One region of the Streptomyces sp. NPDC057010 genome, then DNA from elsewhere that is predicted to be linked to it. Evidence: riboswitches for the same ligand, from Rfam matches in the RefSeq annotation. Region 1 holds a riboswitch; each other region holds the start of a gene.
What was found. A riboswitch is a leader RNA that binds a small molecule or an ion and turns the genes downstream of it on or off. The one in region 1 is predicted to bind cyclic di-AMP.
Positions count from the first base shown of each region.

Region 2: linked by a shared signal. The riboswitch ahead of ACFTXQ_RS11150 (peptidoglycan DD-metalloendopeptidase family protein) and the one ahead of ACFTXQ_RS29245 (transglycosylase family protein) in region 1 are both predicted to bind cyclic di-AMP.
Region 3: linked by a shared signal. The riboswitch ahead of ACFTXQ_RS05600 (M23 family metallopeptidase) and the one ahead of ACFTXQ_RS29245 (transglycosylase family protein) in region 1 are both predicted to bind cyclic di-AMP.

Region 1 is NZ_JBHUSC010000048.1:27,238-36,689, forward strand. It holds gene ACFTXQ_RS29235 (septum formation initiator family protein) at 1-147, opposite strand, end outside; gene eno (phosphopyruvate hydratase) at 241-1,527, opposite strand; gene ACFTXQ_RS29245 (transglycosylase family protein) at 1,779-2,483, opposite strand; cyclic di-AMP (ydaO/yuaA leader) riboswitch at 2,487-2,659, opposite strand; gene ACFTXQ_RS29250 (transglycosylase family protein) at 2,936-4,021, opposite strand; gene ACFTXQ_RS29255 (cytochrome P450) at 4,125-5,399, opposite strand; gene ACFTXQ_RS29260 (globin domain-containing protein) at 5,521-6,732, shown strand; gene ACFTXQ_RS29265 (nucleoside triphosphate pyrophosphohydrolase) at 6,750-7,748, opposite strand; gene ACFTXQ_RS29270 (SurA N-terminal domain-containing protein) at 7,777-8,400, opposite strand; gene ACFTXQ_RS29275 (YfhO family protein) at 8,578-9,452, shown strand, end outside.
Region 2 is NZ_JBHUSC010000008.1:21,386-30,837, forward strand. It holds gene ACFTXQ_RS11140 (aspartate aminotransferase family protein) at 1-893, shown strand, start outside; gene ACFTXQ_RS11145 (tyrosine-protein phosphatase) at 940-1,758, opposite strand; cyclic di-AMP (ydaO/yuaA leader) riboswitch at 2,068-2,243, shown strand; gene ACFTXQ_RS11150 (peptidoglycan DD-metalloendopeptidase family protein) at 2,248-3,231, shown strand; gene ACFTXQ_RS11155 (SGNH/GDSL hydrolase family protein) at 3,393-4,178, shown strand; gene ACFTXQ_RS11160 (MBL fold metallo-hydrolase) at 4,287-5,486, shown strand; gene ACFTXQ_RS11165 (ATP-binding protein) at 5,858-7,852, shown strand; gene ACFTXQ_RS11170 (roadblock/LC7 domain-containing protein) at 7,888-8,319, shown strand; gene ACFTXQ_RS11175 (DUF742 domain-containing protein) at 8,319-8,732, shown strand; gene ACFTXQ_RS11180 (ATP/GTP-binding protein) at 8,710-9,330, shown strand; gene ACFTXQ_RS11185 (GAF domain-containing protein) at 9,327-9,452, shown strand, end outside.
Region 3 is NZ_JBHUSC010000003.1:307,807-317,258, forward strand. It holds gene ACFTXQ_RS05585 (GNAT family N-acetyltransferase) at 1-1,410, opposite strand, end outside; gene ACFTXQ_RS05590 (HPr family phosphocarrier protein) at 1,595-1,876, shown strand; gene ACFTXQ_RS05595 (GntR family transcriptional regulator) at 2,065-2,748, opposite strand; gene ACFTXQ_RS05600 (M23 family metallopeptidase) at 2,940-3,743, opposite strand; cyclic di-AMP (ydaO/yuaA leader) riboswitch at 3,756-3,915, opposite strand; gene ACFTXQ_RS05605 (M16 family metallopeptidase) at 4,122-5,489, opposite strand; gene ACFTXQ_RS05610 (M16 family metallopeptidase) at 5,510-6,859, opposite strand; gene ACFTXQ_RS05615 (DNA topoisomerase (ATP-hydrolyzing) subunit A) at 7,075-9,452, shown strand, end outside.

The DNA of each region.
Region 1 (9,452 bases):
CAGGAGCGCGGCGCGGCCGGTGAGCCGGCTGCGGCGGACCTGGCGGCGCGACTGCGAGCGGTAGACGTGGGCGGCGGTCCGCTCACCGAGCTGCTTGAGCCTGGTCGCGGTCGAGAAGGTGGAGAACCGATCCCGGTTCCCGGCCATTGATCCCGCCTCCCCTGTTGTACGCACTACGCACTACGTCCCCGCACACGGTACGGGACCGAGTGCGGGGACGCAGGGAGGCTAGGCGAAGGCTCAGCCCTTGAAGCGCGGGAAGGCGCTGCGGCCCGCGTACACGGCGGCGTCGTCGAGGATCTCCTCGATGCGCAGCAGCTGGTTGTACTTGGCGACGCGGTCCGAGCGGGCCGGGGCGCCGGTCTTGATCTGACCGCAGTTCACGGCGACGGCGAGGTCGGCGATGGTGACGTCCTCGGTCTCACCGGAACGGTGCGACATCATGCACTTGAAGCCGTTGCGCTGGGCCATCTCGACGGCGTCGAGGGTCTCGGTCAGCGAACCGATCTGGTTCACCTTCACGAGCAGGGCGTTCGCGGAGCCCTCCTCGATGCCGCGGGCCAGGCGCTCCGGGTTGGTGACGAAGAGGTCGTCGCCGACGATCTGGACCTTGGAGCCCAGCTTGTCGGTGACGGTCTTCCAGCCGGCCCAGTCGTCCTCGAACAGCGGGTCCTCGATGGAGACCAGCGGGTACGCCTCGACGAGCTCGGCGTAGTAGTCGGTCATCTCGGCGGCCGAGCGGGACTGGCCCTCGAACTCGTACTTGCCGTCCTTGTAGAACTCGGACGCGGCGACGTCGAGCGCGAGCGCGATGTCCTTGCCCGGGGTGTAGCCGGCCTGCTTGATGGCCTCGACGATGAGGTCGAGCGCGGCGCGGTTGGACTCCAGGTTCGGGGCGAAGCCGCCCTCGTCGCCCAGGCCGGTGGAGAGGCCCTTGGTGTGCAGGACCTTCTTGAGGGTGTGGTAGACCTCGGCACCCCAGCGCAGCGCCTCGGAGAAGGACTCCGCGCCGATCGGGGCGATCATGAACTCCTGGATGTCGACGTTGGAGTCGGCGTGCGACCCACCGTTGAGGATGTTCATCATCGGAACGGGCAGCAGGTGCGCGTTCGGGCCGCCGAGGTAGCGGAAGAGGGGGAGGTCGGAGGCCTCGGACGCGGCGTGCGCGACGGCGAGGGAGACGCCGAGGATGGCGTTGGCGCCGAGCGAGCCCTTGTTGTCGGTGGCGTCCAGGTCGAACATGGCCTGGTCGATCAGGCGCTGCTCGGTGGCGTCGTAGCCGACGAGCTCCGGCCCGATCTGCTCGATGACGGCGAGGACGGCCTTCTCGACACCCTTGCCCATGTAACGGTTGGGGTCACCGTCACGGAGCTCGATGGCCTCGAATGCACCGGTGGAGGCGCCGGACGGAACTGCAGCACGGCCGGTGCTGCCATCGTCGAGGCCCACCTCGACCTCGACCGTGGGGTTGCCTCGGGAGTCCAGGATTTCCCGGGCTACGACGACGTCGATGGACGGCACGAGCATCTCCTTCTGGGATGTGACGCTGGGTGTGCGGTGGCGTCAGGCCGTGGGATGGCCTCGCCGACTAGAGCCTAACCGGCTCCGGGCACTCGGCCAGCCGACCGCCCGCGTCCTGGGACGAAAAAGGGGCCGAATACCTTGCTTCCAGGACATACGACTCTTGATCGTCGGGTATCCACCGGGCAAAACGCCGCCGCCCGGCGCGTGGGGGGAGACGCGCCGGGCGGTGGGGAGCGCGGCTATTGCCGCAGTGTTCAGCTGAGCTTCAGCTTCTGACCGGGGAAGATCAGGTCGGCGTCGGAGACGATGTCCTTGTTCAGCTCGAAGAGCTTCTCCCAGCCGCCCTTGACGCCGTTGGCGTCGGCGATGGCGCCCAGGGTGTCGCCGGGCTTGACCTCGTAGGAGCCGTTGCCGGTCTTGGGGGCCTCGGCGCGCTCGGAGCGGGTGGTCGGGGCGGCCTCGGAGCGCTGGGTCTCCTTCTTCGGCGCGGCCTTCTGCTCGGTCTTCTTCGGAGCGGCCTTCTGCTCCGTCTTCTTCGGCTCGGTCTTCGGCTTGGAGGGGGCCTCGGGAGCGCCGCCGCCGTACGAGGAGTTGGACAGGCCGACGCCGCAGGACGGCCAGGCACCCTTGCCCTGGCCCTTGAGGACCTTCTCGGCGATGGCTATCTGCTGGGACTTGGAAGCCTGGTTGGCCTGCGGGGCGTACGCCTTGCCGCCGTACGCGGCCCACGTCGAGGCCGAGAACTGCAGGCCGCCGTAGTAGCCGTTGCCGGTGTTGATGGCCCAGTTGCCACCGGACTCGCACTGCGCGACGCGGTCCCACTCGCCCGCCGTGGCGGCCGAGGCGGAGCTCGCGGCCATCAGGGGCGCGGCGACGGCCACACCGGCGACACCGGCGAGCGTGACGATGCGGGTCGCCTTGGAGGCGCGGCGGTGCTTGCCCTTGCCGGAAAGCAGCATGAGGTTTCTCCTCACCGACGCCTACGAGGTGAGCTGTCGGGTTCGGGCGGATGAGTTGCCCGGTCGTGCGACCTAGCGCACGGCTTAACCCCTAGCCGGTGGCGTGACCGTCTCTCAACGGCCGCTCCCGGCGCCTACCTTGGTTCCCCCGCTCCTGCCTTCGGCGCTTGACGCGACGACTGTTCCCCCCGTCCGCCGGCAGGATTCGGCGATGCGGTCGAAGGAGCCCGCGGTGGCGGGCGATTCAGAAGGTAGACAGGCCTCCCCCCGATGTTCAACAAGCGACATCGGGGGGAAACGGCCCCTACTTGCGTTCCACTTACGCACGTTTGCGCAGGTGAGGACAGGGTTTGCAGAATCCCCGAGGGGTGACACGCCAGTTGACCGGAAGAGACACATGTCTCACTTACAGAAAACGGACAATCAAGTCTTTCCGGATGCCCGAAGTGCCCTTATTTTGCGGTTAGATCCAGGTTCTGGCCGGGCTTGATCAGGTTGGCGTCCTGGCCGATGACCTGCTCGTTGGCCTGGTACAGCGCGCTCCAGCCGCCCTTGACCCCCTTGGCATCCGCGATGGCGGCGAGGCTGTCGCCCTCCTGCACCGTGTACTTGGGCTCCGACGGGGCATCAGAGACGGCCGGCGCCTCGGCGGCGGGTGCTCCGCGGTGCTTGCCCGTGCCCTCGGCCGGGGTGGCCGACGGGGCGGCGGGGGAGGTGGGTTCGGCGGAGGCGCCGGGGGCCGTCGGGCCGGGCGTGACGCCGGGCGTCGCGGGCGCCGTCGGGTCGGCCGGGGTGAGCGGCGGGGCGGTGGGGTCCACCGGATCCGTGGTCACCGGGGCCGTCGGGTCGGCGGGGGTGACGGGCGGGACGGTGGGGACGGTCGGGGTGGTCGGGGCGGTCGGGTCCGCGGGGGTCACCGGAAGCGTCGGGTCCGTGGTGAGGTCGTCCGGCGACGGCATGACGGGCAGTCCGAGCGAGGGGCCGAGGGGGCCGTCGGGAACCACGAAGGAGGGGCTCTCGGACGGGCCCGGGGTCGGCTGCCCGTAGTCCGTGGACGGCTTGCCGTGTCCGGTGACGGGCACGCCGTCGTCGGGACGGGAGGGCGAGGGGGTGACGGAGTGGGAGCCGCCCGGCAGGCCGGGGTCCACCGCGGCCGCGGGGCTCTGCTGGTCCAGCCCGGCCGATGCCGCGCACAGCGACCACGCCTGCGTTCCCTGCGAAGCGAGTACGCGCTCGGCGACGGCTATCTGCTGCGACCGGCTCGCGAGGTCGGCGCGCTTGGCGAAGTCGAGCCCGCCGGCGGCCTGCCACTCCTCCTGCGTGAACTGGAGTCCGCCGTACGATCCGCTGCCGGAGTTGGCGGTCCACGTGCCGCCGCTCTCGCATTCGGCGACCTTGTCCCACGTCGAGGTGTCCGCCGCGCTCGCGCTTGTGGCGGCGAGCAGCGGCAGGGCCAGCGCGGAGCCGGTGACTCCGGCGGTGACGACGATCGCGGGGATCTGGCGGGGGCGTCTGTGGCGGCCGTTCCCGGGAAGCATGAGGCTGCACCTTTCGCATAACGGCGGGGTAACGGCAGAACCTAGCGGCCTTCGAACGCATGTCACAAGTTCGGCAGGGAACTGACTTCCGGTCAGGCGGCGCTCAGATGTTTCGGGGTGTGAAGCGCACAGGGAGAGTGCGCAGGCCACGCATGATCAGTCCGCCGCGCCAGCGCAGGTCTTCCGGCGGAACGGCGAGTTCCAGATCCGGCAGACGCGTGAGCAAAGTCGCAAGCGCCGTCTGTCCTTCAAGTCGTGCGAGCGGAGCGCCCAGGCAGTAGTGGATCCCGTGCCCGTATCCGAGGTGCTGGTTGTCGGTGCGCCCGAGGTCGAGGGTGTCCGGATCGGCGAACCGGGCCGGGTCGCGGTCGGCTGCCGCGAGGACGACCAGGACCGGGTCCCCGGCCGCGATCGGCTGCCCGCCGAGGGTCAGCGGCTCGGTGGCGAACCGCCAGGTGGCCAGCTCCACGGGGCCGTCGTAGCGCAGCAGCTCCTCGATCCCGGTCTCCAGCAGCGCGCTCTGACCGGCGGCGAGCGAGAGCTGGAGGCGCTCGCGCTGATCCGGGTTCATGAACAGGGCATGCAGCCCATTACCGATCAAATTGACCGTGGTTTCGAAGCCGGCGAAGAGCAGGATGAAGGCCATGGCGGTGGCCTCACCCTCCGTCAGGTGGTCTCCGTGGTCGCTCGCCCGGATCAGGTCGGAGATCAGGTCGTCGCCCAGATCATCCCTTTTGCGGTGGATGAGCTCGCCGAGGTAGGTGCGCATCTGCTTGACCGAGCGGGCCACTCCGCCGCGCGGACCGCCGCCGTGCCGGATCATCATCCCGGCCCAGTCGCGGAAGTCGTCCTGGTCCTCGCGCGGTACGCCGAGCATCTCGCAGATGGCGTAGATGGGGAGCGGGAAGGCGAACTCGTGGATGAGGTCCGCCTCCCCCTTCTCCTGGAACTGCCCGATGAGGTGGTCGGTGAGCGCCTGCACCCGCGGGGTGAACTCGGCGACCCTGCGCGGGGTGAACGCCTTCGACACCAGGCGCCGCAGCCGGGTGTGGTCCGGCGGGTCGATGTTCAGCAGGTGCGTCATCAGCTCCGCCTTGCGCTCGCCCGGAATGCCCGTCTTGCCCTTGGCGTGGGCGGGCTCCGCGTGGTGCGCCGGATTCTTGCTGAGCCGCTGGTCGGCGAGGGCCTGGCGGGCGTCGGCGTACCGGGTCACCAGCCAGGCCTCGACCCCGCTGGGGAGCTTGGTGCGGTGCACCGGGGAGTGCTCGCGCAGCCATGCGTAGGCCGGGTAGGGGTCGGTCGCGAACTCCCAGTCGAAGAGGGTCGGACCCTGGGGCGAAGGGGAGTCGGCGGGGGATGCGGGAGTCTGCTCGTGCACCGGATGACCGTATCCCGGCATACGACCCCCATCCCATATGGGTCGTTCGTCGCGGCTGTCCGTAGATCCGCCATCGCTTGACCTCACCTTGTCCGACATTCCTACTTTCGGTTTTGTGGATGTGAGGATCTTGAAAAGCAGCTTCGCGGTGGTGGAGAGACGGGCCGAACACGCGGTCAAGTACTTCTACTCCCACCTCTTCTGGCACAACCCCGGAGTCCGTGAACTCTTCCCGGCCTCCCCCGAGGACATGGAGCGTCAGCGCGACCGGCTCTTCGCCGCGCTCACACACGTGATCGCCCACCTGGAGAACGAGACCCTCGTCCCCTACCTACGCGACCTCGGGCGCGACCACCGCAAGTTCCTGGCGGGCCCCGAGCACTACGCCGCCGTGGGCACCAGCCTGATCGCCGCCCTCGCCGAAACCTCCGGCGAGGCCTGGACCCCGCAGGTGGAGAAGGCCTGGACCGAGGCGTACCAGGTGATCGCCGACGCGATGATGGCCGGCGCCGCCACCGGCGAGGACCCGCCGTGGTGGGACGCGGAGGTGGTCCGCCACCTCCAGTACGGGCAGGACATCGGCGTCCTGACCCTCAGACCGCACGCCCCCTTCCCCTACCTCCCCGGCCAGTACACGAGCGTGAGCAGCGCCCGGGTCCCGACGACCTGGCGCACGTACTCGATCGGCAACGCCCCGCGCCCCGACGGCACGATCGACCTGCACGTCAGCCGGATCGAGCGGGGGCGGCTCAGCACCGCCCTGGTCGACGAGAGCCGGCCGGGCGACCTGCTGCGGCTCGGCGCCGCCGGCGGGCAGCTGACCTTCCGCCGCACGGACCGGCCGGCCAGCCTCATCGCCGCGGGCACCGGCTGGGCGCCGATCCGCGCCATGCTGGAGGACCTCGCGGACCACCCCCCTGATCAGGACGTACGGCTCTTCGTGGTCGCGCGGGACGCCGCCTACCTCTACGACCGCCCGCTCATCGACGAGTACGCCGCCGCCCTCGGCTGGCTCGGCGTCACCTACATCACGCCCGCACCCGGGCAGCACCGCAACCAGGCCACCGACCGGCTCGCCACCGCGCTCAGCAACCGGGGCCTGTGGCCCGCCCAGGACGTCTACCTCAGCGGGCCGCCGCAGTTCATCGAGGAGACCGCCCACCTCCTGGAGGAGCTCGGCGCCCACCCCGACCGGATCTTCTACGACTCCGTACCCGCCGCCGGCAGGGGCCACGGCCCGGGCGGCCGACCCCTCGGCTTCGGCGAATGGTTCCTGAACCGCCCGTCGCCGCACTGGCACAACCCCTCGGGCCGCGCACCGCGCCCGTACTAGAACAGCACCGCTGAGGGCTACTCGCCGACGCCCTCGGCGGCCCGGATCGCGTCCCGGTAGACGCGAGCCGCCGCGCGCAGCGCCGTTTCCGGGTCGATCCCCGACGCCTCGGCGCGTGCCGCCAGCTCCAGCAGCTCGTACCCGATGCCCTCGCCGCGGGGCAGCTCCACTGCCACGCCGCCCGCACGGGCCCGTCCGGCGAGCTTGGCCGCGAGGGCGAGACCCGGCTGGCCCAGCGGGATCCCGTCGGTCACCGAGTCGCGCTGCTTCTCGACCGCCTTCGTGCGCAGCCAGTGCGCCTTGACCTCTTCCGGGGTGTTCGCCTCGGCGTCGCCGAACACGTGCGGGTGCCGGTGGATCAGCTTCTGGACCAGGGTCCCCGCCACGTCGTCGATGGAGAACGCCTCGTCTGGGTCTTCGGCCTCCTCGGCGATCCGCGCGTGGAACACGACCTGGAGCAGGACGTCCCCGAGCTCCTCGCGCAGCTCTTCCCGGTCACCGGCCTCGATCGCCTCGACGAGCTCGTACGCCTCCTCGATCCCGTACTTGACCAGGTCCTCGTGGGTCTGCCGGGAGGACCAGGGGCACTCGCGCCGGATCCGGTCCATGACCTGGACCAGGTCGAGCAGGCGCGCGCCGGGCAGGTCGTAGGAGCCGGGCAGCAGCTCCAGGTCGGGCATCGAGACCCGGCCCGAGCCTGCGAGGCGCGCCAGCCCGTCGGTGAGCCGCTGGTCGCCCTCGCCCGACGGGAGCACCACGACCGTCCGGCCGCCGGCGCAGGCCTCGACCAGCTCGTGGGCGTCCGGGGTCTCGTGCTCGACCTCCACCCCCGCCTCCCGCAGGTACGGGAGCTGCGGGTGGCCGGGGTCGGCGCACAGCACCCGGTCCGCGGCGCGCAGGGTCTGCCACGCGGGCCAGGACAGCACGCCGGGGGCGACCCGGTGGCTGGTGGTCAGCAGGACGATGCGGCCGGTGGGCTCGACGGACGTGTCGTGGGAGGGGTCGTGGTCAGTCACCCTCCGAACCTACCTCCGGGCGGCGGCGTCACGCTCCGGCGGGTGCCTGCTCGGGCCGGGTGCGCTGGGTGATCCAGGGGGTCTCCCCGGCGCCGAGCTTGATCTGCTTGACGTCCCAGGCGCCGTAGCGCGGGTTGACCTCGATGTGCAGCGCCTTCGCGGCCGCCCGGGCCGGCTCCTCCAGCTTCCCGTTGCCGTACTTGGCGGTCAGCTTCGTCAGCAGGACGCGGTCGCGCAGGAAGCGGTCGACCTGGCCGGGGGCCATGGCGCCCTTCTGCAGCAGCAGCGCCTCGAACTGCTCGGCCCCGTTGTTGTCGTCGACGTACGCCTTGCGCTCGTCCTCGATCTCCTTCTCCGAGACGGTGATCCCGGCGGTCGCGGCCATCTTGTCGATGACGCGGCTCTGGAGCATCGAGTCCAGCTTCTGCCGCTCCAGGTTCGGGGTGCTCGCGATCAGCTCGGCCGCGGACTGCCCGGAACGGTTCTGCGCGGCGCGGACGTCGTTGACCTGGGCCTGGAGCGCGGAGGTGGTGATCCGTTCACCGCCGACGACGGCCGCGGTGCCGGGCCGGGTCCCGCCCGAGCAGGCGGACAGCAGGGGGGCCGCCAGGAGCAGGGCGGCGGAGACGGAGAGCGCTGTGCGACGGTGCAAAGGAGCCTCCAGGGCCGGGAGATTGTGCGTCGGTGCACAAGGGCCTTGCGATGATCGATGGTATGAGGTCACGGTGGTGCGGGCCACCGGTTCGACCAACGATTCCCGGGGTGTTGGGGTGCGCGTTCACCCTGTGGCCACCATCGCTTCCTCCGGTGCTGCCAGGGTCGGCCCACCATGTCGACACCGCACCGCTCTCCGCGCAGCGCACTGCGCCGCCCGAGCCTGCTCGGCTCGGGGCTCGCCGCCCTGCTCACGGCGGTGGCCGTGTGCGCCGGGGACGCCGTCGCCCGCGTCTTCCCGTACGGGCCGCGCCACCGCAGCATCAACGACCTCGGCAATCAGTTCGTGCCGTTCCACGCGCACCTGTGGGACCTCCTGCACGGCCGCGCGGAGGGCGGGCTGCTGTTCAACTGGCAGTCCGGCTACGGCACGAGCTTCCTGCCCGACCTGGGCACCTACCTGACGAGCCCGCTCTCGGTGCTCGTCGGGCTGTTCCCGCGGGCGGACGTGGACCTCGCGGTGTACGTCGTCACCGTGCTCAAGACCGCGCTCGCCGCGGCGGCCATGGCCTGGCTGCTGCGCACGCAGCGGCGCGGAGCCTGGTGGGCGGCGGGGCTGCTCGGGGCCTCGTACGCGCTGTGCGGCTGGTCGGTGATCGAGGCCTCCTACAACCCGATGTGGCTGGACGGGCTGATCGCCTTCCCGCTGCTGTGCCTGACGGGCGAGTGGGCGCTGCGCGGACGGCGGCCGCTGCTCGCCCCGCTGGTCGTGGCCGTCTGCTGGACGGCGAACTTCTACACCGCCTACATGGCGACGCTGGGCGCCGCGCTGGTCCTGCTCGTACGGGTGGTGCTGACCCGGGAGGGGGCCCGGGCCCGGCTCGGGGTGATCGGCCGGGCGGCCGGGGCGACCGTGCTGGGGATCGCGCTCGCGGCTCCGGTGCTCGCCCCGCTGTTCCTCAGCTCGGCGCAGGCCTACCCGGGTTGGGTCAAGGAGTTCCGGCCCGTCGCCTCGGCGGACTTCTTCGCCCGGCTGCTGCCGGCGACGTA
Region 2 (9,452 bases), on a different contig from region 1:
AGGGCGGCTTCCGGGACGGTTTCGCGCCCCTGCTCCCCGACACGAAGATCGCGCTCGGCGACCTGGCCGCCCTGGAGCGCGAACTGGGGCGCGGGGACGTGGCCGCCTTCGTCGTCGAGCCGATCCAGGGCAAGGGGGTCCAGGCCGCCCCACCCGGCTTCCTGCCCGCGGCGCAGGAGCTGCTGCGCCGCCACAAGGCGCTGCTGATCGCGGACGAGGTGCAGACCGGCCTCGGACGTACCGGCGACTTCTACGCGTACCAGCACGAGCCGGGCGTGGAGCCGGACCTGGTGTGCGTGGCCAAGGCCCTCTCGGGCGGGTACGTGCCGGTCGGCGCGACCCTGGGCAAGGACTGGATCTTCAAGAAGGTCTACTCGTCCATGGACCGGGTGCTCGTGCACTCCGCGAGCTTCGGCTCCAACGCGCAGGCGATGGCGGCCGGGCTGGCGGTGCTGTCGGTGATGGAGGACGAGGAGGTCGTGGCCAACGCCCGGGCCATGGGTGACCTGCTGCGCGGGCGGCTCGCGGCCCTGGTGGACGAGTACGAGCTGCTGCACGAGGTGCGGGGGCGCGGACTGATGATCGGCATCGAGTTCGGCCGGCCGTCCTCGCTGGGGCTGCGCAGCCGGTGGACCGTGCTCCAGGCGGCCCGCAAGGGGCTCTTCGCCCAGATGGTCGTGGTGCCGCTGCTGCAGAAGCACCGGATCCTGACCCAGGTGTCCGGGGACCACCTGGAGGTCATCAAGCTCATTCCGCCGCTGATCGTGGACGAGCGGGACGTCGACCGGTTCGTCGGCGCCTTCCGCGAGGTCATGGACGAGGCGCACGGCGGGTCGGGGCTGATGTGGGACTTCGGCAGGACGCTGGTGAAGCAGGCCGTCGGCAACCGGTGACGGCCTGCCGGAGGGGTGCTCCGCGGGCACCCCTCCGGCCCGGACCTCAGTCGAGCAGCCGCCCGCGGAGGCGGTCCAGGGTCTCGGGGGCGAGCCCGAGGCCCTGCGACAGGTAGCCGTCCACGCCGCCCCAGACCTCCTCGATGGTGTCGAAGGCCGCGACCAGGTACTCGGCGCGGGCGTCGAAGAGCGGCGCGAGCAGCTCCATCACCTCGGGGGAGCGGGCCTCGGCCGACTCGCTGCTGCGGCGGACCCGGTAGCGGTTGTGCGGGGCGTTGGACTCCAGGTAGTCCGCGACGATCGCCTCGCGCGGGACGCCGAGCGCGAGCAGGGTGACGGCGATCGACAGGCCCGCCCGGTCCTTGCCGGCCGCGCAGTGCAGGAGGGCCGGGACGCTGTCCTCGGCGAGGGAGTGCACCACCCGGCTGTGCTCGGCGGTGCGGTGCCTGATGATCCCGCGGTACGAGTTCGACATCCGGGCCACGCCCTTGCCGTCGCCGAGGATCGAGCGGAGCTGGTCGAGGTCGCCGTCGCGGACCATCTTCCAGAACTCCCGGCCGTCGGCCGGATCCGACAGCGGGATGTTGACGTTGCGCACGCCGGGGAGCGCGACGTCCGGCCCCTCCAGGGCGTGGTCGGCCGCGTTGCGGAAGTCGAAGACCGTGTGCAGGCCGAGCGAACCGAGGAATTCTGCATCGATTTCGGTGGCATGTGCCAGATGTCCGCTTCGGAACAGTCGTCCCGACCTGACCCTTCGTCCGTCGGATGTCGGCAATCCGCCCACATCACGGAAATTGCGCACTCCGGTCAATTCCGGCTCGGACTGCGGGCGCGCCGGCGGGGCCGGGGGTATCTGCTGGGTCAAGGAACTCCTCCGCTTCGTCGTAGGTGTCCGAATTACACTACTTGGCGCCAACTTGCCATGAGCGGAGGCGAGATCGGGCGCCTCCCCGTGAGCCAGATCATACGGTGACCGTGAGTGCCTGATCGCTAAAACGGAAAGGCCCGGCCGGGGCGGCTGTTGGCGGTGGGGAATGGACGGAGGGTGACCGGAATTCCATTGATCCCTCATCCCTGGGAATCCGTCAGGAAATTCATGGCTTGTTAGGTGCGGCCGAACTCGATTACCTTCGCGATCGATCCGGGTGGACCGCCGAATCCTGCCGCCGCCCGGGAACCGCACCCGACTATTCACGCGCGCGGCAGGAGCGGGGGAACCAGGTAGGCCGCCGGTCCGGATCTTTGATTCCGGGACGGCTCGGGGTGAAGCCGTACATGTTCCGCACATGGCCGGCCGGACATCTCCAGTCCGAACCCGACAGCTCACCTCGCAGGCGCCGGAGAGGAATTCGCCATGCCTGCAAAGGGTAAGCACCGCCGCCCCAAGTCGCTTTCGATATCCCGCGGTTTCGCCGCGGCCGGCACGGGTGGCGCGGCCCTCGCGCTGCCGCTCATGGGCGCCGCCGGCGCCCACGCGGCCGGCGCCCCGGCCGCCGCCCCGGTCTCGGCTCCCGCGGTGGCCCCCGCCGTCGCTCCGGCCGCCGCCCCGCAGGTCCCGGCCGCGCTCCAGGCCGCGCCGACCGTGTACACGGTCGTCCCGGGCGACTACCTCTCCAAGATCGCCGCGGAGCGCCACCTGTCGGGCGGCTGGGAGCGGCTGTACGCCGACAACCGCGAGGCCGTCGGCAGCAACCCCTCCCTCATCCACCCCGGCCTGAAGCTGACGCTCGGCGCGAAGGGCGACTCCGCCCCGGCCGAGGCCCCCGCCCCGGCCGAGGCCCCGGCGGACGCCCCGGCCGACGACCCGGCCGAGGCCTCCACCGACGAGGCCTCCGGCGAGGAGCAGGACGCGCCCGTCCCCGCCCCGCAGCCCAAGCAGGCCCAGAAGCCGAAGAGCACCGGCACCTCCACCGGCGCGAAGGCCCCGAGCGCCGCGGGCTTCGTGGCCCCGGTGGGCGGCGGGATCTCCACCCAGTACAAGACCCCCGGTGCCATGTGGTCCAGCGGTTACCACACCGGCGTCGACTTCATCGCGAGCTCCGGCACCACCGTCAAGGCCGTCGGCGCGGGCACCGTCGTCTCCGCCGGATGGGGCGGCGCCTACGGCAACGAGGTCGTCATCCGCCACGCGGACGGCAAGTACTCGCAGTACGGCCACCTGTCCCAGCTCTCCGTCTCGGTGGGCCAGAGCGTCACCGGCGGCCAGACCATCGGCCTCTCCGGCTCCACGGGCAACTCCACCGGCCCGCACCTGCACTTCGAGATCCGCACGGGCCCGTCCTACGGCTCGGACATCGACCCGATCGCCTACCTCCGCTCCAAGGGCGTCACCATCTGACGGCACCCGCCGTCGGAGCAGGGACACACGTCAGGCCGGGACCCGAGGGGGGTCCCGGCCTCACGTGTACTTATTCCTTATCCCCCGGGTGGTATAGATCACGGTCCGTCAACCCCTCATTACGTTGGCGTAGGTTGGTTACGGGAGTGAAGGATGGCGTCGTGGCAGCGACGACGACGACACTCAAGACCATCGGCTCGTACGCGGCGATCGGGGACAGCTTCACCGAGGGCGTGGGGGACCCGGGGCCGGGGGACTCCTATCTCGGCTGGGCGGACCGGCTCGCCGTGCTCCTGGCCGATCAGCGCGAAGAGCACGACTTCCGCTATGCGAACCTGGCCGTGCGCGGCCGGCTCCTCGACCAGATCGTGGCCGAACAGGTCCCGCGGGCCAAGGAGCTCGCCCCTGACCTCGTGAGCTTCTGCGCGGGCGGCAACGACATCATCCGGCCCGGCAGCGACCCCGACGACGTCGCGGAGCGGTTCGAAGCCGCCGTCGCCGACCTCACCGGGGCCGTCGGCCAGGTCATGATCACCACCGGCTTCGATACCCGGGGCGTGCCCGTCCTCAAGCACCTGCGGGGCAAGGTGGCGACGTACAGCGCGCACGTCCGCGCCATCGCCGACCGCTACGACTGCCCGGTGCTCGACCTCTGGTCGCTGAAGTCCGTACAGGACCGGCGGGCCTGGGACGCGGACCGGCTGCACCTGTCGCCCGAGGGGCACACGCGGGTCGCGCTGCGCGCCGCGCAGGTGCTCGGGCTGGAGGTGCCCACGGACCCCGACCAGCCGTGGCCGCCGCTGCCGGCCCGCGGCTCGGTGGACGTGACCCGGGACAACATCCAGTGGGCGCGCGAGCACCTGGTGCCGTGGATCGGCCGGCGCCTGCGCGGGGAGTCCTCCGGGGACCACGTCGAGGCGAAGCGGCCGGACCTGCTCCCGCTCTAGGCGGGACGGGAGGGGAGCGGGGGCCGCAAGCGGAATCCTTCGGGGCAGGTGTGCGTTGGGATGGTCGTAGACCGACGACCGTCCCGACCCTTCCTCCCAGGAGGCGCCTTGACCGGCTCCAGTCCCCTGCGTCCTCGGCTGCGCGCCCTGCGGCCCGAAGCCTTCGGCGCGGACCCGTCCGGCGCCCGCCTGGAGCGGATCCACCGCTCGCCGAACTTCGCCGACGGCGTCTTCCAGAACCCGGTCGGCGCCCGGACCCGTCCCTCCGGGTCCATGAAGGAGTTCGCCAAGATCTACTTCCACAAGGAGCAGCGCCTCCGGCGCAGCCCCGGCGCCCCCATCCCCGTGTACCCGACCACCCTCGCGGAGCTGGCGAAGCCGCCCGCGAGCGGACTGCGGCTGACCTGGATGGGCCACTCCAGCGTGCTCGCCGAGATCGACGGGCGCCGGGTGCTCTTCGACCCGGTGTGGGGCGAGCGCTGCTCCCCCTTCCCCTTCGCCGGCCCCAAGCGCCTGCACCCCGTACCGGTACCCCTCGCCTCCCTCGGGAAGGTCGACGTCGTGGTCATCTCCCACGACCATTACGACCACCTCGACCTCCCCACGATCAAGGACCTGGCCGGTACGGACACGGTCTTCGCCGTCCCGCTCGGGGTCGGCGCGCACCTGGAGCGCTGGGGAGTCTCCTTCGACCGGCTGCGCGAGCTGGACTGGAACGAGAGCACCAAGGTCGCCGGCCTCTCGCTCACCGCGACCCCCGCCCGGCACTTCTGCGGGCGCGGGCTGCGCAACCAGCAGCACACCCTGTGGGCCTCCTGGGCGGTCGCGGGCGACGAGCACCGGATCTACCACAGCGGGGACACCGGCTACTTCCCCGGCTTCAAGGAGATCGGCGCCGAGCACGGGCGCTTCGACGCGACGATGATCCAGATCGGCGCGTACTCGGAGTACTGGCCCGACATCCACATGACGCCCGAGGAGGGCATGCGCGCCCACCTCGACCTCCAGGGCGGCACGCCGCACGGCACGATGCTGCCGATCCACTGGGGCACCTTCAACCTGGCCCCGCACCCGTGGGACGAGCCGGGCGAGGGCACCCTGGCCGCGGCCGAGGGGGCGGGCGCGGCCGTCGCCCTGCCGATCCCGGGCCAGCCGTTCGAACCGGGCACGGCGGACGCCCCCGCGACCCCGTGGTGGCGCCCGTTCGCGGCGGGCTCCCCGACCCCGCCCCCCACACCCCCGCGCCACGTCCCCACGGACCACCCCCACCCGCTGATCCACGAGGAGCCGGAGGCGGTCGGCTCGTAGCAACGCCGCCGTCGGTTTCGGCGGGGCCGGGTGTGTGGCGGGGCGCCCCCGCAGGGCGCCGAACGCTGTCCCGCTGCCACCCTCCGGCCCGTGGTCACGTTCGGCGCCCGAGGAGGTGCCCCGGCGCGCGCCCGGCCCCGCCGAAACCGCCCGCACGCCCCGGGCGCGGAGCGCAATCCGCCGAGCCCGCCGCAGGCGACCCGGCGGATTCGGGCGTCCGTACGAGCGCTCCACCGGGAGCGGGAAGCAGCCCCGCGAACTTCCCCAACTGGCAGTCCGGGGCGGGACGGTGCGGTCTAGCGTGGGTATCCGGTGATCAACACCGGGCCCCGGGATCGCTGGGGGCCGGGCCCCACGTACCGAGGACGCCGATGTCCGGACTCCGCGCCGCCCGCCACGCCCCGTCGAGACACGCCGTCACCGGTCCGGGCCGGCAGATACGCCCCCAGCTGGTCCGCGCCGCCGTACTGCCCACGCTCGCCGCCGGGCTCAGCGGCGCCGCCGCGGTCATCTTCACCCTCCAGCTCGGCGGGGGAGCGGGCGAGCGCGACGCCCGGCTCTGGCCGGTCCTCACGGGCTGCGCGCTCCTCTTCGCCGCCGCCCTCGCGGCGGCCCTCCTCGGGGCCCAGCGTGCCGCCAAGGCAGTCCGGGACCGGTGCGAGGCGCTGCGCCGCTCCAGCGTGCGCGGCCGCCAGGAGCTGCGCACGGCCGCCGACCGGCTGGAGCGCGGCGAGGCCCCGCCGCGCCCGGTGCGCGGCGGCCCGGGCGCGCCGCCGCTCGGGACGGATCCGGCCGGGGTGGACGAGTTCTGGCTGCTCTCGCAGGAGCTGCGCGGCGCCCGCGAACAGGCCCACGCCACCCTCGTACGGCTGGCGGGTCCCGCCGCCCCCTCCGACAGCGAGCGCAAGGTCGAGGTGTTCGTCAACCTCGCGCGCCGCCTTCAGTCCCTCGTCCACCGGGAGATCTCGCTCCTGGACGACCTGGAGGACACGGTCGAGGACCCGGACCTGCTCAAGGAGCTCTTCCACGTAGACCACCTCGCCACCCGCATCCGCCGCCACGCCGAGAACCTCGCCGTGCTCGGCGGCGCCGCCTCGCGCCGCCAGTGGACGCGGCCCATCGACCTCAGCGAGGTGCTCCGCTCCTCGGTGGCGGAGGTGGAGCAGTACACGCGGGTCAAGGTCGTGCCCCCGGCGGGCGGCAGCGTGCGCGGGCACGCCGTGGCCGACGTGGTGCACCTGCTGGCCGAACTGGTCGAGAACGCCACCGTGTTCTCCGCCCCCGACACGGATGTGGTGCTGCGGGCGGAACGGGTCACCGCCGGGATCGCGGTCGAGGTGGAGGACCGCGGGCTGGGCATGCCGGCCGAGGAGCAGCACCGGATGAACGCCCTGCTGGCGGACCCCGACCAGATCAGCGTCCGGCACCTGCTGGCCGACGGGCGGATCGGCCTGTTCGTCGTCTCGGCGCTGGCGCGGAGGCACGGGATCGCCGTCGAGCTCAAGTCCAACATCTACGGCGGTGTCCTCGCCGTGCTGGTGCTTCCGCAGGAGCTGCTGGGCGCGGAGGCCCCGAGCGCCGCCGACGCGGCGGGCGGCTCCCGCGCCACCTCCTGGGGCACCGCCCAGACCGGCACGCCGCTGCCGCTGCCGCCGCCGCTGGAGCCCGTACCGCACCCCTTGCGGGAGCCCACGCCCGAGACGTGGCCCACGGCGGCCCCCGAGCCGGGACCCGACCACCGCTCCGCGACCACGGCCGAGCCGGCTCCGCGCGGCGCGGCCCGGACCGGTGCCGGCCCCGACCCGCGGTTCCCGACGGGGCCGGGCGCGCGCCGGGGCACCTCCTCGGGCGCCGAACGGGGCCCGGGCGCGGAGGGTGGCATCGGGAGTGAGTCCGGCGCCCTGCGGGGGCGCCCCGGCACGCACCCGGCCCGGCCGGAAACCGAGCCGGATCCCGCGGCCGCAGCCATGGCCCTGCCCGGGCGGGCGACCGGGCCCGGGCCCGCGGCCGTGGTGCTGCCCGAGCAGGCGGCAGCCGAGCGGTACGGGCCGCGGCCCGAGTCCCCGCCCCCCGCACCGGAGGCGGCCCTGCCTCCTGCGCCCGCGCCAGGGGTGGCGGTGCCGGCCGGGCCCGCCTCCGCGGCAGAGGCCCGCCCCGCGGGCCGGACGGGGACCGGGGCCGAGGCCCCGAGCGGGACCCGCCCCCCGTTGCCGAAGCGGCGAGCGCAGACGCACATCGCACCGCAACTGCGCGACACCCCCGCCCCCCGCCGCGCCCCGGACACGGAGCAACCCGTCCACGACCCCGGCCTGATGGCCGCCTTCCAGCGGGGCTTCGGCCTCGCGCAGTCGGAGAACCAGGTATGACCCCGACCCCCCACCTCAGCAAGGAGCGCACCCCCATGAGCGGCGAAGTGGCAACGAAGACCGGCGGCCGGCTCTCGGATCTCGACTGGCTGCTCAGCGGCCTGGTGCAGCGCGTGCCGTACACGCGCAGCGCCGTACTCCTCACCGCCGACGGCCTCGTGACCTGCGTGCACGGCCTGGACCCCGACAGCGCGGACCACATGGCGGCGCTGGCCTCCGGCCTGTACTCGCTGGGCCGCAGCGCCGGCTCCCGGTTCGGCGACGGAGCCGAGGTGCGGCAGGTCGTCGTCGAGCTCGACACCGCGCTCGTCTTCGTCTCCGCGGCCGGATCGGGCACCTGCCTGGCCGTGCTCGCCGACCGGGAGGCCGACGCCGGGGTGCTCGGCTACGAGATGGCGATGCTGGTCAAGAGCGTCCGACCGTACCTGGCGGCCCCGCCCCGGCGCCCCGCCGCCGACCCGGAGTGATGCGGACCCGCGCGACGGGGGCGTACGCGAAGGGCCGGGACACCCCCTGGCTCGACGACTCGGCCGGCCGCCTGATGCGCCCGTACACCGCCAGCGGCGGGCGGACCCGGCCCGGCTTCACCCTCGACCTGCTCTCCCTGGTGACCGCGACCGGCGTACGCCCGCGCGTGCCGCTCGGGGCGGAACACATCCTCGCGCTCCGGCTGTGCGCCGGCGCCGCCGCGGTCACCGTCGCCGAGGTGGCAGGACAGCTGCGCCTGCCCGCCGTGGTGGTGAAGGTGCTGCTGTCCGATCTGATGGAACACGGGGCCGTCACGGCGCAGGCGCCGCGGTTCCCGGGCGGCGGCGCCTTCGCCGCCGCCGACCAGTCCCTGCTCCAGGCGGTGCTCGATGGCCTACGCAAACGACTGTGACGCTCCCGCGACCCTGAAGATCCTGGTCGCGGGGGGTTTCGGGGCGGGAAAGACCACCTTCGTGGGCGCGGTGAGCGAGATCGCACCGCTGAGCACGGAGGAGCTGCTGAGCGGCTTCGGCGAGGCCGCCGATCCGCTCGACGGAGTCGAGGAGAAGACCACGACGACCGTCGCGCTGGACTTCGGCCGCATCACGCTCGACCGGCGCAACGTGCTCTACCTCTTCGGCACGCCCGGGCAACACCGCTTCTGGTTCCTGTGGGAGGAACTGTGCGCGGGAGCGCTCGGGGCGGTGGTCCTCGCCGACACCCGCCGCCTGGCCGACTGCTTCCCCGCCGTGGACTTCTTCGAGCGTCGCGGCATCGGCTTCATCGTCGCCGTCAACGAGTTCGACGACGGCCACCGCTACGCGCCCGACGAGGTCCGCGAGGCGATGGGGCTCGGGCCCGAGGTGCCCGTCGTACGGTGCGACGCGCGTCTGGCCAGCTCGGGGACGGGGGCGCTGGCCGCCCTGGTCCGCCACCTCCTCTGCACGACCACGTCCATAACCAGTCCTTCAGCCAGCTCTTCGTCTTCGGAGTCGGGGGAACCGTCATGACGTACTACGAATCGACCGGACACCTGCTGCTCACGCCCGTCGACCGGGAGGCGCCGGCCCGCGCCGTCCGGCTGCGCGAACTGGGCCTCGGCGAGCGGGTGGACACCGAACTGGACGCCTTC
Region 3 (9,452 bases), on a different contig from region 1:
CAGCTCGGAGACGGTGGCGTCCGGCAGCCGGGTGTCCGGGACGACGTGCCCGGCCGGGGAGTGGCGGCCGCCCTTGGCGACGACCACCGGCTTGACGGCGGCCGTGCGGCGGGCGAGGCGGGTGAACTTCCGCGGGTTGCCCAGGGTTTCCAGGTACATGAGGGCGACGTCCGTCCCCTCGTCGTCGTACCAGTACTGGAGGATGTCGTTCCCGGAGACGTCGGCCCGGTTCCCCGCCGAGACGAAGGAGGACAGCCCCTCCCCGCGCCGCACGAGGGCGGAGAGCAGGGCGATGCCGATCGCCCCGGACTGCGTGAACAGGCCGGTCCGGCCGCGCACCGGCAGCGGCGCGGGCGTCAGCGAGGCGTTGAGCTCCACCTCGGGCGCGGTGTTGATCACCCCGTAGGCGTTCGGTCCGATCAGCCGCATTCCGTACGAGCGGACCTGGCGCACCAGTTCGCGCTGGCGGTCGAGCCCCTCCGGGCCGCTCTCCCCGTATCCGGCGGACAGCACGACGAGCCCCTGCACGCCGTGCTCGCCGCAGGCGGCGACCGCCTCGGGGACGCGGTCGGCGGGGACGGCGATCACGGCGAGGTCGACGGGGGCCCCGATGGCGCCGATGGTGGGGTAGGCCCGTACGCCGTCGAGCAGATCGCGGGTGGTGGCCTCGTTGACGGCGTAGAGGTGGCCGTGGAAGCCGCTGTCGCGCAGGTTGCGCAGGGCGGCCGCGCCCACACCCGCGAGGGAGCGGCTGACGCCGATCACCGCGACCGAGCCGGGGGCCAGCAGCCGCTGCACCGAGCGGGCCTCGGCGCGCTGTTCGCGGGCGCGCTGGACGGCGAGGGACTCGGCGGTGGGCTCCAGGTCGAGGGTGAGGTGGACGGAGCCGTCCTCGAAGCTGCGCTTCTGCTCGTAGCCGGCGTCCGTGAACACCTTGATCATCTTGGTGTTGGCGGGCAGCACCTCGGCGGCGAACCGGCGGATGCCGCGTTCCCGGGCCACCGCGCCGATGTGTTCGAGGAGCGCGGAGGCGACCCCGCGGCCCTGGTGGGCGTCCTGGACGAGGAAGGCGACCTCGGCCTCGTCGGCGGGGGCGGTGGCGGGCCGGCCGTCGGGGCCGATGCGGTCGTAGCGGACGGTGCCGATGAACTCCCCGCCGATGGTCGCGGCGAGGCCGACCCGGTCCACGTAGTCGTGGTGCGTGAAGCGGTGCACGTCGCGGTCGGAGAGCCGGGGGTACGGGGCGAAGAAGCGGTAGTACTTCGACTCGTCGGAGACCTGCTCGTAGAAGCTGACCAGCCGGCCGGCGTCCGCGGTGGTGATGGGCCTGATCCGGGCGGTGCCGCCGTCGCGCAGGACGACGTCCGCTTCCCAGTGGGCCGGGTACGAGGGGTCCGACTCGGTGGTCATGCGGTGATCTTAAGGCCATGACTGGCTGAATAGCTCCTGCGCGGCGCATGAGGCAAGCTGGGGCAAATCAGTGCAAGCTGGGGAAGGTCGAACGGCGGAGGATCCAGGCCGAAGGTCGGTCGGAGCATTCCGGGCGTCGTGAGAGACTGGTCTAGACAACCGTAAGAACCTGAAGGGCATCACCATGGCAGAGCGCCGCGTCAACGTCGGCTGGGCCGAGGGCCTGCACGCTCGTCCCGCCTCGATCTTCGTCCGTGCGACGACCGCTTCCGGCGTCCCGGTGACCATCGCGAAGGCCGGCGGCGACCCCGTCAACGCCGCCTCCATGCTGGCGGTTCTGGGCCTGGGCGCCCAGGGTGGCGAGGAGATCGTCCTCGCGTCCGAGGCCGACGGCGCGGAGGCCGCGCTGGACCGTCTCGCGAAGCTGGTCGAGGAGGGTCTCGAGGAGCTCCCCGAGACCGTCTGACCCTTCGCGGCGAAGCCGTGGCCCCGGAGTTCCGGGGCCACGGCTTCGCTGTTTCCGCGACGCAATATCCGGCCCGATGAAAAAAGGGCAGCACGGGAATTCCGGTCCGCGAAATCCGGCCCCGCAGGAATACGGCACGGGCGGGGGCTAATTCACGCCGAGTACCGATCCTTTGTATACGGCCCGTGTTAATGCCGGACGCTCGACATGTTTACGGCAGGTTGCGAAGTGCTCACCGCGGGCCGGATCCGGCTCCGGGGCCGGTGCGCTTCGGCCGCCCGGCCGGCGTGGACCGCGGTCAGCGTCCGGGCCCGCTCGGCGTCGCCGCGCGCCACCGCATCCACGATCGCGCCGTGCTCCGCCCAGGACTCCACGGGCCGCACCGGCGCCTCCACCACGTACATCCACGCCACCTTGTGCCGCATCTGCGTGAGCAGCGCGATCAGCCCCGGGCTGCCGGAGGCCTGCGCGAGGGTCTCGTGGAACCAGCCCCCCAGGGAGCGCAGGTCCTCGCCCTGGCCCCTCCTGGCCCGCTCCTGGCCCAGCCTGACCAGTCCGCGCAACACCTTCAGGTGGGCCTCGGTGCGCCGCCGGGCCGCCCTGGCCGCGGCGAGGGGCTCCAGCAGCATCCGCAGCTCCAGCAGGTCGGCGGCCTCCTGCTCGGTCGGCTCGGCCACGCAGGCGCCCGCATGGCGCCGCGTGGTCACGAACCCCTCGGACTCCAGGGTGCGCAGCGCCTCGCGGACGGGGACGCGCGAGACCCCGTACCGCCGGGCCAGGACCTCCTCGGTGAGTCTGCCGCCCGGCTCGAAGACCCCGGAGACGATGTCGTCGCGAATTGCCGTGCATACCGCGTGCGCAGGAATACGCAAGACCGAACCTCCGCCTATTTCCGACTCGCACAGTCATTGGACACGCATGCGCGTGCTGCGACTCTATTGCAACACACGATAATTTCCGAGAGCGGTCGAAAATACGAAACATTTGCACGCGGACAACGCGAAGGCCCCGGCTTGGTGAGCCGGGGCCTTCGGACCGTCCGTGGAGCGGTGGCGCCTTCGGGTCAGAGGCTGACGCCGTGCGAGCGCAGGTACGCGAGCGGGTCGATGTCCGAGCCGTACTGGGAGCCGGTGCGGGCCTCGAAGTGCAGGTGCGGGCCGCTGGAGTTGCCGGTGGAACCCGACAGGCCGATCTGCTGGCCCGGGGTCACCTGCTGGCCGACGGAGACGCTCAGCGAGGACATGTGCCCGTACTGCGTGTAGGTGCCGTCGTTGTGCTTGATGACGACGTTGTTGCCGTACGCGCCACCCCAGCCGGCCTCGACGACGGTACCGGCGCCCACCGCGTGGACGGAGGTGCCGGAGGCGGCGTGGAAGTCGATGCCGGTGTGGCTGCCGGAGGACCACATGCCGCCGCCCGCGTGGTACTGCGTGCTGACGTACGAGCCGTCGACCGGGGCGACGAAGGTGTTGAGGCGCTTGCGCTCCTCCTCGCGGGCGGCGCGCTCGGCGGCCTCGCGCTCGGCCTTCGCCTTGGCCTCGGCGAGGCGCTTGGCCTCGGCGGCCCGCTGCTTGGCGTCGGCCTCGGCCTGCGCCTGGGCGGCGGCGTGCTCGGCGGCGCGCTGCTGGGAGGCGGCCTGGTCCTGGAGGTCGCCCGCGAGGTCCTCGGCGACGACGACGGCACCGAGCCCGTTGTCCTGGGCGGAGTTGTTGTCGCCGCTGTCCGCGGCGAAGGCCGGACCGGCCAGGGAGCCGACGACGCCCGTGGTGGCGAGGGCGGCTATGCCGGCGTAACCGGCGGTCTTGCGGCTCAGACGGCTGGAACCACGGTGCTTACCGGAGCCGGCGGGACGACTGCCAAACGCCATGAAGGGGCTGATCCTTTCCTTCCTTCTCGCCTACCGGGTTAGCTGACGGGTTCGGAGCAGGAAGGTCTCCTACGGGCCTCCTCTTGCGAGGCGGTCCGATTCACCCCAGGGACTGATGTGGGTCCCCGGCTCCCCAGGCTCGCGCCTGACGGGGACTCGGCGATCGCTGCCCGGTGCCGCGGGTGCGGCGGGTACAACTGACGGACAGCAGGGCCGACGCTAGGCGGATCATCAGTCAATCGCCAAACAGACGCGCCCTTTTGTTGCGTACGCCACACCGCATACGAGCAACCACACCATGAAACGGACAAAAGGGGTTCCGGCGGCCGAGCCGCCGGAACCCCTCACACCGATCGCCAATTGGCCATCGGCCGAACGTCAGTTGGTGACGACGCTCACGTCACCGATCCCCAGCGCCCGCACCGGTGCCTCGATCTGAGAGGCGTCGCCCACGAGGACCGTGACCAGCCGGTCCGCCGGGAAGGCGGCCACGACGGCCGAAGTGGCCTCCACCGTCCCGGTGGCGGCGAGCTGCGCGTACAACTGCGCCTGGTAGTCGTCGGGCAGCTCCTGCTCGACCTGGTCGGCCAGGGTGCCGGCCACCGAGGCCGCCGTCTCGAACTTCAACGGGGCCACGCCCACCAGGTTCTGTACCGCCACGTCCCGTTCGGCGTCGGTCAGGCCGCCCTCCGCGAGGGTGCGCAGCACCTTCCAGAGGTCGTCGAGCGCCGGGCCGGTGTTCGGGGTGTCCACCGAGCCGCTGATGGCGAGCATCGAGGCGCCCTTGCCGTCGGCGGTCGAGCGCAGGACCTGCCCGAAGGCGCGCACGCCGTAGGTGTAGCCCTTCTCCTCGCGCAGCACCTTGTCCAGGCGGGAGGTGAGGGTGCCGCCCAGGCAGTAGGTGCCGAGCACCTGGGCAGCCCAGACCCGGTCGTGCCGGTCGGCCCCGATCCGGCCGATCAGCAGCTGGGTCTGGACCGCGCCGGGGCGGTCCACGATGACCACGCGGCCGGTGTCGTCGGCGGTCACCGGCGGCACCGGCAGGGCCTCGGCGGAGTTGCCCGTCCAGGTGCCCAGGGTGTCCGCCAGTACGGCGTCCAGGTCGATGCCGGTCAGGTCGCCGACGACCACCGCGGTGGCGGTCGCGGGGCGTACGTGGGCCTCGTAGAAGGCGCGCACGGCGGCGGAGTCGATCCGGGAGACCGTCTCCTCGGTGCCCTGGCGCGGGCGGGACATCCGCAGGGAGGCCGGGAAGAGCTCCTTGGAGAGCTGCTTGGCCGCGCGGCGCTGCGGGCTCGCCAGCTCGTGCGGGATCTCGTCGAGCCGGTTGCGCACCAGCCGGTCCACCTCGGCGTCGGCGAAGGCGGGGGCGCGCAGCGCCTCGGCGAGCAGGCCCAGCGCCTTGTGCAGACGGGAGGCGGGGACCTCCAGGGAGACCCGGATGCCCGGGTGGTCGGCGTGCGCGTCGAGGGTGGCTCCGCAGCGCTCCAGCTCGGCCGCGAACTCCTCGGCGGAGTGCTTGTCGGTGCCCTCGGACAGGGCGCGCGCCATGATCGTGGCGACGCCGTCCAGGCCCGCGGGCTCCGCGTCGAGCGGGGCGGCGAGGTTGACCTCGACGGCGATGACCTGCTGGCCGGGGCGGTGGCAGCGCAGCAGGGTCAGGCCGTTGGGCAGGACCCCGCGGTCGGGGGCCGGGAAGGCCCACGGCTGCGGCTCGCCGGCCTGCGGCCGCGGGTGGAAGGTCATCGTGACGGCTGCGGTGTCGCTCACTGCTCCGCCCCTTCGGTCTCGTCTTCGTTCTCGGAGGTGTTGTCGTCGGCCGCGATCGGCTCGTACACGAGCACCGCCCGGTTGTCCGGGCGCAGCCGGGCCGCGGCCACGGCCTGCACCTCCTCGGCGGTGATGTCGAGGACGCGCTGGACTGCCGTCAGGGCCAGCTGCGGGTCGCCGAACAGGACCGCGAAGCGGCACAGTTCGTCGGCGCGGCCCGCGACCGTGCTCAGCCGGTCCAGCCACTCCCGCTCCAGCTGTGCCTGCGCGCGCTCCATCTCCTCGGCGGTGGGGCCCTCGGCGGCGAACCGCGCGAGCTCCTCGTCCACGGCCGCCTCGATGTCGGGGATCTCCACCCCGCCCGAGGTCTTCACGTCCAGCCAGCCCAGCGAGGGGGCCCCGGCCAGGCGCAGCATGCCGAAGCCGGCCGCGACGGCCGTCTGGTCGCGGCGCACCAGGCGGTTGTGGAGCCGCGAGGAATCTCCGCCGCCCAGGACGGTCAGCGCCACGTCCGCCGCGTCGCACTCGCGGGTCCCGTCGTGCGGGAGCCGGTAGGCGGCCATCAGCGCACGCGCCGGGACCTCCTCGACGATCTCCTCGCGCAGCTCCGCCCCGATGATCTCGGGGAGCGTGCCGTCGCGGGGCGGCTGCTTGCCGTCGTGCGACGGGATGGTGCCGAAGTACTTCTCGACCCAGGCGAGGGTCTTCTCCGGGTCGATGTCGCCGACCACGGACAGCACCGCGTTGTTCGGCGCGTAGTACGTACGGAAGAAGGCGCGCGCGTCCTCCAGCGAGGCCGCGTCCAGATCGGCCATGGAGCCGATCGGGGTGTGGTGGTACGGGTGCCCCTCGGGGTACGCCAGCGCGGTCAGCTTCTCGAACGCCGTGCCGTAGGGGACGTTGTCGTACCGCTGGCGGCGCTCGTTCTTGACGACGTCGCGCTGGTTCTCCATGGACTCGTCGTCCAGGGCGGCCAGGAGCGAGCCCATGCGGTCAGCCTCCAGCCAGAGCGCGAGCTCCAGCTGGTGGGTCGGCATCGTCTCGAAGTAGTTGGTGCGCTCGAAGCTGGTCGTGCCGTTGAGGGAGCCGCCGGCGCCCTGGACCAGTTCGAAGTGCCCGTTTCCGGGCACGCTCGCCGAGCCCTGGAACATGAGGTGCTCGAAAAGGTGAGCCAGGCCGGTACGGCCCTTGACTTCGTGGCGCGAGCCGACGTCGTACCAGAGGCAGACCGCGGCGACCGGGGTCAGGTGGTCCTCGGAAAGCACCACGCGCAGGCCGTTGGCCAGCCGGTGCTCGGTCGCTGTCAGGCCGCCGGAGCCGGCCTGGGCGGTGGCCGTGTGACCCATGGGCATGTGGTCCCTTCGATCGCGATGCAGAGATTTCTGTCAGACCTGCCACTGTATGCAAGCGCGTCGGTTGCCGGATAAGTTCCCGGGTCACGCCCCCAGCTCCGTCTGGGGGGACCCCCGGGGTCGGAGTCGGCGTTGTCGGTGCCTCGGGCCACAATGGTCCGCGTCAGACCCCCCAGCACACCCATTCTTGGTTAAGGAGCCGCGCAGCGATGGCCCGCCGCAGCACGAAGACCCCGCCGCCGGAGGATTTCGAGGAGAAGATCCTCGACATCGACGTCGTCGACGAAATGCAGGGCTCCTTCCTCGAGTACGCGTACTCGGTGATCTACTCCCGCGCCCTGCCCGACGCCCGCGACGGGATGAAGCCGGTGCACCGGCGCATCGTCTACCAGATGAACGAGATGGGTCTGCGCCCCGACCGCGGCTACGTCAAGTGCGCGCGCGTCGTCGGCGAGGTCATGGGCAAGCTCCACCCGCACGGAGACCAGTCGATCTACGACGCGCTCGTGCGCATGGCCCAGCCCTTCTCGATGCGGCTGCCCCTGGTCGACGGCCACGGCAACTTCGGCTCGCTCGGCAACGACGACCCGCCGGCCGCGATGCGTTACACCGAGTGCAAGATGGCCGACGCCACGTCGCTGATGACGGAGTCGATCGACGAGGACACCGTCGACTTCGCCGCCAACTACGACGGCCAGGAGCGCGAGCCCATCGCGCTGCCCGCCGCCTACCCGAACCTGCTGGTCAACGGCACCTCCGGGATCGCGGTCGGCATGGCCACCAACATGCCCCCGCACAACCTCGGCGAGGTCATCGCGGCCGCCCGCCACCTGATCCGCTACCCGCAGGCGGACCTGGAGGCGCTGATGCGCTTCGTGCCGGGTCCGGACCTGCCCACGGGCGGCCGCATCGTCGGCCTCTCGGGGATCAAGGACGCCTACGAGACCGGCCGCGGCACCTTCAAGATCCGCGCGACGGTGGCCGTGGAGAACGTGACGGCGCGCCGCAAGGGCCTGGTCGTCACCGAACTGCCCTTCACGGTCGGCCCCGAGAAGGTCATCGCGAAGATCAAGGACCTGGTCGGCTCGAAGAAGCTCCAGGGCATCGCCGACGTCAAGGACCTCACCGACCGCGCGCACGGTCTGCGCCTGGTCATCGAGATCAAGAACGGCTTCCACCCGGAGGCCGTCCTGGAACAGCTCTACAAGCTGACGCCGATGGAGGAGTCCTTCGGCATCAACAACGTGGCGCTGGTGGACGGGCAGCCGCTGACGCTCGGCCTCAAGGAGCTGCTGGAGGTCTACCTCGACCACCGCTTCGAGGTCGTCCGGCGGCGCAGCGAGTTCCGCCGCGGCAAGCGGCGCGACCGCCTGCACCTGGTCGAGGGCCTGCTGGTGGCCCTGCTCGACATCGACGAGGTCATCCGGCTCATCCGGGACAGCGACAACTCCGCGCAGGCGAAGGAGCGGCTCATCGAGCGCTTCTCGCTGAGCGAGATCCAGACCCAGTACATCCTGGACACCCCGCTGCGCCGGCTCACCCGCTTCGACCGGATCGAGCTGGAGTCCGAGCGCGACCGGCTGACCGGCGAGATCGACGAGCTGACCGGGATCCTGGAGTCCGACACCGAGCTGCGCAAGCTGGTCTCCACGGAACTGGCGGCGGTCGCGAAGAAGTTCGGCACCGAGCGGCGTACGGTCCTGCTGGAGTCGGCGGGTACGACGGTCGGCGCGGTTCCGCTGGAGGTCGCGGACGACCCGTGCCGGGTGCTGCTGTCCTCGACGGGCCTGCTGGCGCGCACCGTGACCGGCGAACCGCTGCCGGAGGCGGAGGGCGGCGCCCGCACCAAGCACGACCTGATCGTCTCGCAGGTCGCGGCGACCGCCCGGGCCGAGGTCGGCGTGGTCACCTCGTACGGGCGGCTGCTGCGGCTGTCGGTGATCGACCTGCCGCAGCTGCCGGACACCCACGCCGCGCCGAACCTGGCGGGCGGCGCCCCGGTCTCGGAGTTCCTCTCCGGGCTGGAGGCGGACGAGAAGGTGGTCTGCCTGACCTCGCTGGACGAGGCCTCGCAGGGTCTGGCGCTGGGCACCGAGCAGGGCGTGGTCAAGCGGGTCGTGCCGGACTACCCGGCGAACAAGGAGGAGCTGGAGGTCATCACCCTCAAGGAGGGCGACCGGATCGTCGGCGCGGTCGAGCTGCGCACGGGCGAGGAGGACCTGGTCTTCATCACCGACGACGCCCAGCTGCTGCGCTACCCGGCGGGCCAGGTGCGACCGCAGGGCCGCCCGGCGGGCGGTATGGCGGGCATCAAGCTCGCCGAGAACGCCAAGGTGATCCACTTCTCGGCCGTGGACCCGGCCCGGGACGCGATGGTGTTCACGGTGGCGGGCTCGCACGGGACGCTGGACGACTCGGTGCTGTCCGGGAAGCTGACCCCCTTCGACCAGTACCCGCGCAAGGGCCGGGCCACCGGCGGCGTGCGCTGCCAGCGGTTCCTGAAGGGCGAGGACCTGCTGGTGCTGGCCTGGGCGGGCGGCTCCCCGGTCCGCGCGGCGTCGGCGAACGGCACCCCGGCCGAACTGCC